3 regions of the Blautia sp. AF32-4BH genome follow, and region 2 is predicted to be linked to each of the others. Evidence: riboswitches for the same ligand, from Rfam matches in the RefSeq annotation. Region 2 holds a riboswitch; each other region holds the start of a gene.
The links. Region 2 has a riboswitch for thiamine pyrophosphate ahead of DWZ44_RS01735 (TenA family protein). Riboswitches for the same ligand answer to the same signal wherever they lie in the genome.

Region 1 (3,028 bases), on a different contig from region 2:
GCCGTGATGGCATTATTTCAGGTGGGCGCAAATAAGATTAAAGTAGTCAAAATGAAGTAAAGGAGTCAAATGCGTGGAAAAATTAGAACAGGAAATGAATGCACCTGAGAAAATGGCAGAGACACCATCGCCGAAAAAGACGGCCGGGAAAAAGAAAAAATTCCGGAAAAATCAGGTCATCATCACCGCCCTTGCGATCATGATCGCCGTCGCCGGATACATCAACTATGCTGACAGTACCCTGTCCACGAAGGAGAAGGCAGACGGAACCACGGCGGATGCCAGCACCGTTTTAAAAGACATCTCCAGCCTGGACACCGATATCACCGACGAGGTGGATGCCGGCACAGCAGGGGACTCGTCGCGGACCGTCACCGAAACGCCGGGAGAGGCAGTCCTTGCCGGGGCATCTACATACATGGCCCAGGCCAGAATCGACCGCGAACAGATCCGTTCCCAGAACAAAGATACCTTAAATGAAATCATCAACAACACCAATCTCTCCGAAACCGAGCGCCAGAGCGCTGTCCAGAGCATGGTGGAAATGACGGAACTCGTAGAAAAAGAGTCAGCAACTGAACTCCTCCTCGAAGCCAAAGGCTTCACCGACGTCGTTGTAAACCTGACCGGCGAAACCGCCGACATCGTCGTTCCGATGAAAGAAGTAACCGAGGAACAGCGTGCCCAGATCGAAGACATCGTAACCCGCAAAACCGGAATCGGCGTAGAAAACATCGTCATCACCCCCATGAGCTCCGCCGCCGACACAGCCGCAGAGGAGAGTGCTCAGTAAATTTTGATATCCACGTAAAAAATCCGGAAACGCAAAATCATGCGTTCCCGGATTTTTTCACGTAATTCTATTTAATTTGCACCATGTGCCGTTCTTGCAACCGTCTGCAGTGCTTTCTTCACCGGCGGCAGCGAGATCAGAATCACCGTCAGCACACCTTCAGCCAGCAGATAGCTGTAGTTGTAAATAATCGGATACAGCGCCTTTAAAGACTGCGGGAAATTCTCCGGCATATAATCCATCCAGTACAGATACCCGCCTAACGTATGGAAAAATCCCCTCGCCAGCACAGCTACAATATACCCGATCAGCAGCCCGTTTTTCTTCTTTCCAAAGAATCCGGCCACACCCAGCGCCGCAAACGCAAACACATAATCACAGCACACCTGGAACAGCGACAGCACATACGGCCCCTGGATAAACTGCAGCAGTCCATAAGCAAAACCAACGAGAATACCCGTCTTCGCCCCATACCAGTTCGCAATCAGCACAATAAACAGCATCGAAAACAACGTAACCGATCCCCCGTACGGCAACTCAAACACCTTCACATACGAAGTCACAAACGCCAGCGCCATCCCCATCGCACAAAACGCCAGCTTCCTTGCATCCATTCCCGTCCCCTTACTCTTCTGAGCAGAAAGAACCGAAGCAATCACCACCAGCGCCACCATCAGCACCACGCATCCAACATAACCGGCCGTCGTCAGTCCGCCGTCAGCAGTAACAAAAAAACTCATAAAAAAACCTCCTTCGCATTCCGCTTGGAGGGGCTCACATAAAAACACAGTCCCGAATCACCTCCGAAACCACGTTCCAGCTTCCCTACGCAGGAATTATCCCGTTCAGGTAGTGAGGGTCCGTGAGCTTATCCCTGTCCCACGTTCTCAGCCAAAGGCTCCCCTAGCGTCTTATTATTTTAACGTATTAAAGTATACCAACCTCCCCCTTATTTGTCAACCTACCCGTTTTTTCATCCAAATACATGTTGACAAGAAGTACATACAAGTGCTATATTACAATTAGTTCAATCATTAAACTAATTGTACGAAAGGAGCACCAACACAATGCAGATTCTGAAAGTAACAGACGAAGCATTCCGCCAGTACGGCAAAGTCATCAAAGACCTCGACGTCAGCGACATCATCACCGCCATGTCCGAGACCCCATGTCCCGACGACGTAGTCTACGAGCCTGCCATTGAAAGCCTCGAAGCCTGCAAAAGCGCCCAGTCCGTATCCGACAGCCTCTACGGCGGCATGCCGATCCAGATCGGCTACTGCAACGGCCACAACCATTTACTGAACGCCGTAGAATACCACCGCGACAGCGAAATCAACATCGCCGTAACCGACCTGATCCTGATCCTCGGAAAAGAACAGGACATCACCGAAGACCACACCTACGACTCATCCAAAATGGAGGCCTTCTTAATCCCGGCCGGAACCACCATTGAAGTCTACGCAACCACCCTCCACTACGCACCATGCAACGTGGCAGCCAGCGGCTTCAAATGCGTCGTAGTCCTTCCAAAAGGAACCAATACCGACATCACCCTGGAAGAAAAACACACCCCGGAAGACGACCTGCTCTTCGCCAGAAACAAATGGCTCTTAAGCCACCCGGATGCAAACATCGCTGGAAGCGTAGCAGGCATCAAAGGAGAAAACCTCTCGGTAAAATAAAACCAGAGACAAAACCAGAAATCAGAAACACTGCCCCAAAAGAGCAGTTCTGAACATAAAAAGAAACCAAAAACCAAGAAAACCAAAAAAAGGAGGATCTTCAAAAATGATCAACAATACACCGGAAATCAAATTAGGTATCGTTGCAGTAAGCCGTGACTGCTTCCCGAACAGCCTTTCCGAGAACAGAAGAAAAGCAGTCGTAAAAGCATACGACGGAGAAATCTACGAATGTCCAATCATCGTCGAGAATGAAATCGACATGATGAACGCACTCGAAGAACTGAAAAAAGCAGAGTGTGATGCACTTGTTGTATACCTTGGAAACTTCGGACCGGAGACCGAGGAAACCCTGCTTGTAAAATACTTCGACGGACCTTGCATGGTAGTAGCAGCAGCAGAAGAGACCGGCGACGACCTTGTAGGCGGACGCGGCGATGCATACTGCGGCGTTCTGAACGCAAGCTACAACCTGAAACTGCGCAACCTGCACGCATACATTCCAGAGTACCCGGTTGGCGATGCAGAAGACGTAGCAGCCATGATCAAA
Region 2 (3,028 bases):
CCAGAGGGGCGCGACTTCCGCTATCGTTCCTATGAGGACTTGCAGGCGGACGGGCTTTCGGTGGACAGGAAGAATTATCAGCTTGTCTACACCGCGCCGCTGGACAAGGACACCACACTGGACGAGATTTACCGCCGCTTCAACATAGAACATCCCTCCGATTACAAGGGACATTCCCTCTCTACGGGGGATATTGTGGTGTTCCGGCAGGATGGGAAACAGACTGCCTACTATGTGGACGAGGGGGCCGACTACCGGCAGGTGCCGGAGTTTTTCGCCCAGCCGGAAAAGCAGCTCACGCCGGACGAGTGCATGACCGGCGAACAAATCCAGACGCCAAGGGGCCGTTTCTATCTGACCGACAGGAGCCGGGAACAGATGGAGGCCGCCGGGTATGGATTCCACCACCAGTCGGAGGACGGCAGGTATCTTATTATGGCAAACGGCACAAGGGCCTTTGCCATCCCCGCCCAGCAGGAAAGCCATATCAAGACGGCGGAAATGTCCACCGAGCAGAACTACAACATGATCGATGGCATGATGAACAATGCCCCGTCTATGGAGGAACTGGAAGCAAGGGCAAAAGCCGGGGAACAGATTTCCCTTTTGGATGTGGCCGAGGCAGCCAAGGCGGAGGCCAAAAAGCCCAAGCAGACCCGAAAGACGACGCAGAAGCAAAAGAAACCGTCCATCCGGGCGCAGCTTGCCGCCGCCAAGGAGGAACAGAAAAAGAAACCCCCGGCGCGGGAAAAATCAAAAGAAATGGAGGTATGAGGAATGTATTTCACCGTGGAAGAAGAAAACCTGATCTGTCTGTACCACAACGCCGACCGCCGCAAGACGGCGGCAAATCTCCGGGCAGCTTTGCCGGACATGGACAAGGAAATGGCGGTGCTGGCCTGTCAGACCGCCGATAAGCTGGACGCCATGAGCGACGCCGACTTTGCGGCGCAGCGGTTCCACTTCACAGACGAATAAGCAAAACGCCGGGTGCGGGGGCTGTCAAAGCCTCTGCGTCCGGCGCTTCTTTTTTTGTCCATTTTCCCGCATTTAGAACCCCGTTTTGAGGGGAACAGGATAACTTTATCCACCTGCCTGCCGACCATGCGGAAAAACCCTTGATTTCCGTGGACTTTTACCGCCCTAAATGCGTAGACTTGACTTTTGGGGACTTCTTAACTATAATAATACTCAAGCAGGGGGACTACCTTGTAGTTGAGAAGGTTAAAACCTGACCCTTTGAACCTGTTGGCTAATACCAACGCAGGGAGCTGAAGAATACAGATTCGTATTTTTTGGACATTCTCTGTTTTGGGAATGTCCTTTTTTAATTGAATAAGATATGATATGTGTTTGCGAGGGAACTGAACAAGTTGAAAAAGGTAAGACCTGACCTCTGGACCTGTCGGCTAATACCGGCGTAGGGAAGCAATTTCTTACGCTCGTATTGCGTCTGAAAGAGCTTCTAATTGTTTTAGAGGCTCTATTTTTTTATCTTAGGAGGATCAAACATGGCATTTATGAAAGACATCTTAACCCACAACATCCCCATTTGGGAAGAATGTGCAGCTACCCCATTTGTGCAGGAAGTGCAAACTGGAAAGCTACCTCTTGAAAAATTCAAGAGATATATGATTCAGGATAGTATCTATCTGAAAAACTATGCCCGCATATACGGAAAGGCAATTTTTCATGCTGCTACATTAAGAGAAATTCAGCTTTACTACTCCATGCTGAACTTTGTAAATGATACGGAATCGGAAGTGCGGCTGGATTATCTAAAGCAATTTTGCATAACAGATGATGATATTGAACTGATCGCCCCTTTGCCTGAAAATCAAAATTACATTGATTTCATGTTTGAGATTGCGTCACATGGAAAGAATGAAGAAATTTTAATGGCGGTTCTTCCCTGTATGCTAAGTTACAGCTATATATTCCGCAAATTGGCGGCTGTTCCTACAAGCAGACAGTCAAGATATTGGGACTTTATCAAAGATTATGCGGATGAACAATATGCAGAAAGCTGCAAAGAATGGTCTGCTTTTGCAGAGCATAAATGTGCCGGGTTATCAGTAGCAAATAAAAAGTATCTGGCTGATATTTTTGAAAAAGCAAGTTTGTTAGAGCTTGCTTTTTGGAAGATGGCCTATCGGAACGAGAGAATGGAGGAAAATGCAAAATGAAAAAAGTATTGTCCATTGCCGGATCAGATTGCAGCGGAGGTGCAGGTATTCAGGCTGATTTGAAAACTTTTTCTGCTCACGGTGTATTTGGAATGAGTGTTATTGTTTCTGTTGTTGCAGAGAACACCAGCCGTGTTATCGACATCCAAGATATTACCCCGGATATGATTGAAAAACAGATTGACGCCGTATTTGAAGATATTGAAGTGGACGCAGTAAAAATCGGTATGCTTTCTACACCAGAATGTATGAAAGCGGTGGCAAAGAAACTATTACAATATAAGCCCCAAAATGTCGTAATCGACCCGGTTATGTATGCCAAAAATGGCTGCCCATTGATGAATCCTACGGCGGTTTCCACCTTGATAGACACAGTAATTCCACTGGCCGATGTACTTACTCCGAATATTCCAGAGGCAGAGAAAATAGCGGATATGCAGATTTCCACAGTTTCAGATATGGAGGCTGCCGCAAGAAAAATATATGCCATGGGTTGTAAGGCGATTGTTGTCAAGGGTGGACATCATATAGGAAATGCTGTTGATGTCCTATTTGATGGAGAAAATTTCTACCATTTTGAAACATCCCGCATTGATACGAAAAATACTCATGGGACAGGCTGTACCTTTTCTTCTGCAATCGCTTCCCAGCTTGCAAAGGGAAAAAGTGTTCCGCTTGCAGTCGAATCTGCAAAGGCTTATGTCACAATGGCAATCGAACACTCTCTTGCGATTGGAAAAGGCTGTGGCCCGACGCACCATTTCTACGAATTGTATCAGCATGGTTTATCTAAAGAATAGGCAGGTGCAAAATGAACTTTGATTATACACTTTATCTTGTTA
Region 3 (3,028 bases), on a different contig from region 2:
CTTACAATGAATTTACGTACCATATGATCAAAGCACTGGAAGAGAAAAACGACGGACGGTTTGACTACAGCGGAAGCGAAGAACCGCTCTGGTCGAAATAGATACGATAGGAGAATCTCACGATGAAAGAAATCAAATGGGCTGTACTCGGATGCGGTGTGATTGCAAATGAAATGGCGGTCGCACTACAGAAAAACGGAAAGAATATTTACGCGGTCGGCAACCGGACCCATGAGAAGGCGGCTGCTTTTGCGGAGAAATATGGAATTGGAAAAGTTTACGATGATTTCCATGAGATGTTTACCGATCCGGAGGTCGATGTCATTTATATCACGACGCCGCACAACACGCATCTTGGCTTTATGAAAGAGGCGATTGCCAATGGAAAACACATTCTCGTTGAGAAATCGATTACGCTGAACAGTGACGAGCTCGACGAGGCCATAGCGCTTGCAAAAGAAAAAGATGTCATCATCGGAGAGGCAATGACGATTTACCATATGCCGATCTACAAAGAGCTGAAAAAACTTCTCGACTCCGGCAGTCTCGGCAGAGTCAATCTGATCACGATGAACTTCGGCAGTTTCAAAGAGTACAACATGAAGAACCGTTTCTTCAACCGGAATCTCGCAGGCGGCGCGATGCTTGATATCGGCGTATACGCACTCTCCTTCATCCGCTGGTTCTTCGACTCTAAGCCGGATCAGCTCCTTTCCCAGGTAAAGCCCGCTCCGACCGGTGTGGACGAGCAGGCCGGCCTCCTTCTCACCAATCAGGAAGGACAGATGGCAAGTGTGATGCTCTCTCTCCACTCCAAACAGCCGAAACGCGGCATGGTTTCCTGTGAGAACGGATTTATCGAGATCATGGAGTACCCGCGTGCCTGGGAAGCAAAAATCACAGACGCTTCCACCGGCGAATCCGAAATCATCAAAGCCGGTGACAACGCCGATGCACTCGCCTATGAGCTCGCCGACATGGAACGCGCCATCAATGGAGATGCATCTACCATGCACCTCGACTACACGAAGGACGTCATGGATCTGATGACCTCCTTCCGCAGAACCTGGGGCTATACGTACCCGGAGGAAGAAAAATAAGATTCGCACATCAAAAGCCCCTGCCCGGCACACATCAGATGCCGGGCAGGGGCACTTCTTTTCACCTGCAATACTCTGCAATTTTCTTTTTCAGTAATTCCGCATCAATCGGCTTTGCGATATGCACGTCCATGCCGGCCTCTTTTGCGGCCTGCCGGTCTTCAACAAAGGCGTTGGCGCTCATGGCGAAAATCGGAATGGAAGCGGCATCATCACGTCCATGACTTCCACGCATATTTTATACTTCATTTTACGCTGATATTATTTTCTCTGTCAACCCAAATAACATTACATTTCCAATATTTTGCATGTCTTTTTTATTTTTCTGAAATTTTTTTAAATCTTCCGTTTTTCTCTTGCACAATTGTTTTTATGCGTATATAATTGTCTGCAGAAAGCAAAGGGGAGCTCGCGTGCGAAGCGGGCTGAGAGTAGGATGCATCTCCTAGACCCTGAACCTGATTTGGGTAATGCCAACGTAGGGAGATACGATATGCACATTTTCTGCAGATATACCTCCACGTATATCTGCTTTTTTAATCTCTATGAACACATCATCAACAGGTTCTTCCAGTACCACAAGGGAATTTGCTTCTGCAAAAATACTCACACAGGAGGAACAAAAAATTATGTTAGGCACTTGTCTTGACAATGTCAGAAAAACAACCCCTCTCGTACACAACATCACAAATTACGTTACAGTAAACGATGTCGCCAATATTCTGCTGGCATGCGGCGCAAGCCCGATCATGTCCGATGAACCGGAGGATGTCGAGGATATCACCTCCATCTGCGGCGGTCTGAACATCAACATCGGAACGCTGCACAGAACGAGCATCGACGGCATGTACCGTGCCGGTGCAAAAGCAGCTTCGCTCGGCCACAAAATCCTGCTCGATCCAGTCGGCGCAGGCGCAAGCCACTTACGTACTTCGACCGCAGTCGGACTGATGGAAAAAATCCCGTTCACCGTCATCCGCGGAAATATTTCCGAAATCAAAACACTGGCACTCGGAAGCGGAACGACAAAGGGTGTTGACGCAGACGTTGCCGATAAAGTAACAGACGAAAACCTCGACAGCGCCGTTGCTTTTGCAAAAAACTTTGCGAAAGACCACAACTGTGTTGTCGCCATCACAGGAGCGATCGACCTCGTTGCCGATGCTGACACCTGCTACGTGATCCGCAACGGACGCGCCGAGATGGGAAGCATCACCGGAACAGGCTGCCAGCTCTCCGGCATGATGACCGCTTACCTCGTTGCCAACCCGGACGAGCCGTTAAAAGCCGCTGCTGCCGCTGTCTGCGCGATGGGACTTGCCGGCGAGATCGGCTGGAGCCATATGAAACCGGAAGACGGCAACTCCACCTACCGGAACCGCATCATCGACGCCATCTACCACATGGACGGCGAGACGCTGGAGAAAGGTGCAAAGTATGAAGTGCGATAAAAAAGGCCTGCTTTTATATGCTGTGACAGACCGCAGCTGGCTGAACGGCGAGACACTGTACAGCCAGGTGGAAAAGGCTCTGCAGGGCGGCGCAACGTTTATCCAGCTCCGCGAAAAAAATCTTGACCAGGATCACTTTATGGAAGAGGCACTGGAACTGAAAAAACTCTGTGCCGCATACCATGTTCCTTTCGTCATCAACGATAACGTGGAAATCGCAGCTAAGATGGATGCGGACGGCGTTCATGTCGGCCAGAGTGATATGGAGGCCGGCGATGTCCGTGCAAAGCTTGGCCCGGACAAGATCATCGGCGTTTCGGCACAGACCGTGGAACAGGCCATTCTCGCCGAGCAGCGCGGGGCAGATTACCTCGGCGTCGGCGCAGTCTTCCACACCGGTTCCAAGGCGGATGCGGAGGATGTCAGCCACGAAACGCTGACTGCTATCTGCAATGCCGTTAAAATCCCTGTCATCGC

Region 1: linked by a shared signal. The riboswitch ahead of DWZ44_RS12740 (energy-coupled thiamine transporter ThiT) and the one ahead of DWZ44_RS01735 (TenA family protein) in region 2 are both predicted to bind thiamine pyrophosphate.
Region 3: linked by a shared signal. The riboswitch ahead of thiM (hydroxyethylthiazole kinase) and the one ahead of DWZ44_RS01735 (TenA family protein) in region 2 are both predicted to bind thiamine pyrophosphate.

Annotation. Positions count from the first base shown of each region.
Region 1 is NZ_QTVL01000010.1:38,551-41,578, reverse strand. Features, by position in the region: gene DWZ44_RS12750 (hypothetical protein) at 1-60, shown strand, start outside; gene DWZ44_RS12745 (SpoIIIAH-like family protein) at 74-793, shown strand; gene DWZ44_RS12740 (energy-coupled thiamine transporter ThiT) at 865-1,533, opposite strand; TPP riboswitch at 1,599-1,708, opposite strand; gene DWZ44_RS12735 (DUF4867 family protein) at 1,861-2,478, shown strand; gene DWZ44_RS12730 (L-fucose/L-arabinose isomerase family protein) at 2,588-3,028, shown strand, end outside.
Region 2 is NZ_QTVL01000001.1:367,005-370,032, forward strand. Features, by position in the region: gene DWZ44_RS01725 (LPD25 domain-containing protein) at 1-774, shown strand, start outside; gene DWZ44_RS01730 (transposon-transfer assisting family protein) at 778-978, shown strand; TPP riboswitch at 1,188-1,287, shown strand; gene DWZ44_RS01735 (TenA family protein) at 1,512-2,186, shown strand; gene thiD (bifunctional hydroxymethylpyrimidine kinase/phosphomethylpyrimidine kinase) at 2,183-2,986, shown strand; gene thiE (thiamine phosphate synthase) at 2,998-3,028, shown strand, end outside.
Region 3 is NZ_QTVL01000002.1:45,299-48,326, forward strand. Features, by position in the region: gene DWZ44_RS02965 (ketopantoate reductase family protein) at 1-101, shown strand, start outside; gene DWZ44_RS02970 (Gfo/Idh/MocA family protein) at 123-1,100, shown strand; gene DWZ44_RS02975 (response regulator) at 1,162-1,335, opposite strand; TPP riboswitch at 1,492-1,603, shown strand; gene thiM (hydroxyethylthiazole kinase) at 1,730-2,551, shown strand; gene thiE (thiamine phosphate synthase) at 2,538-3,028, shown strand, end outside.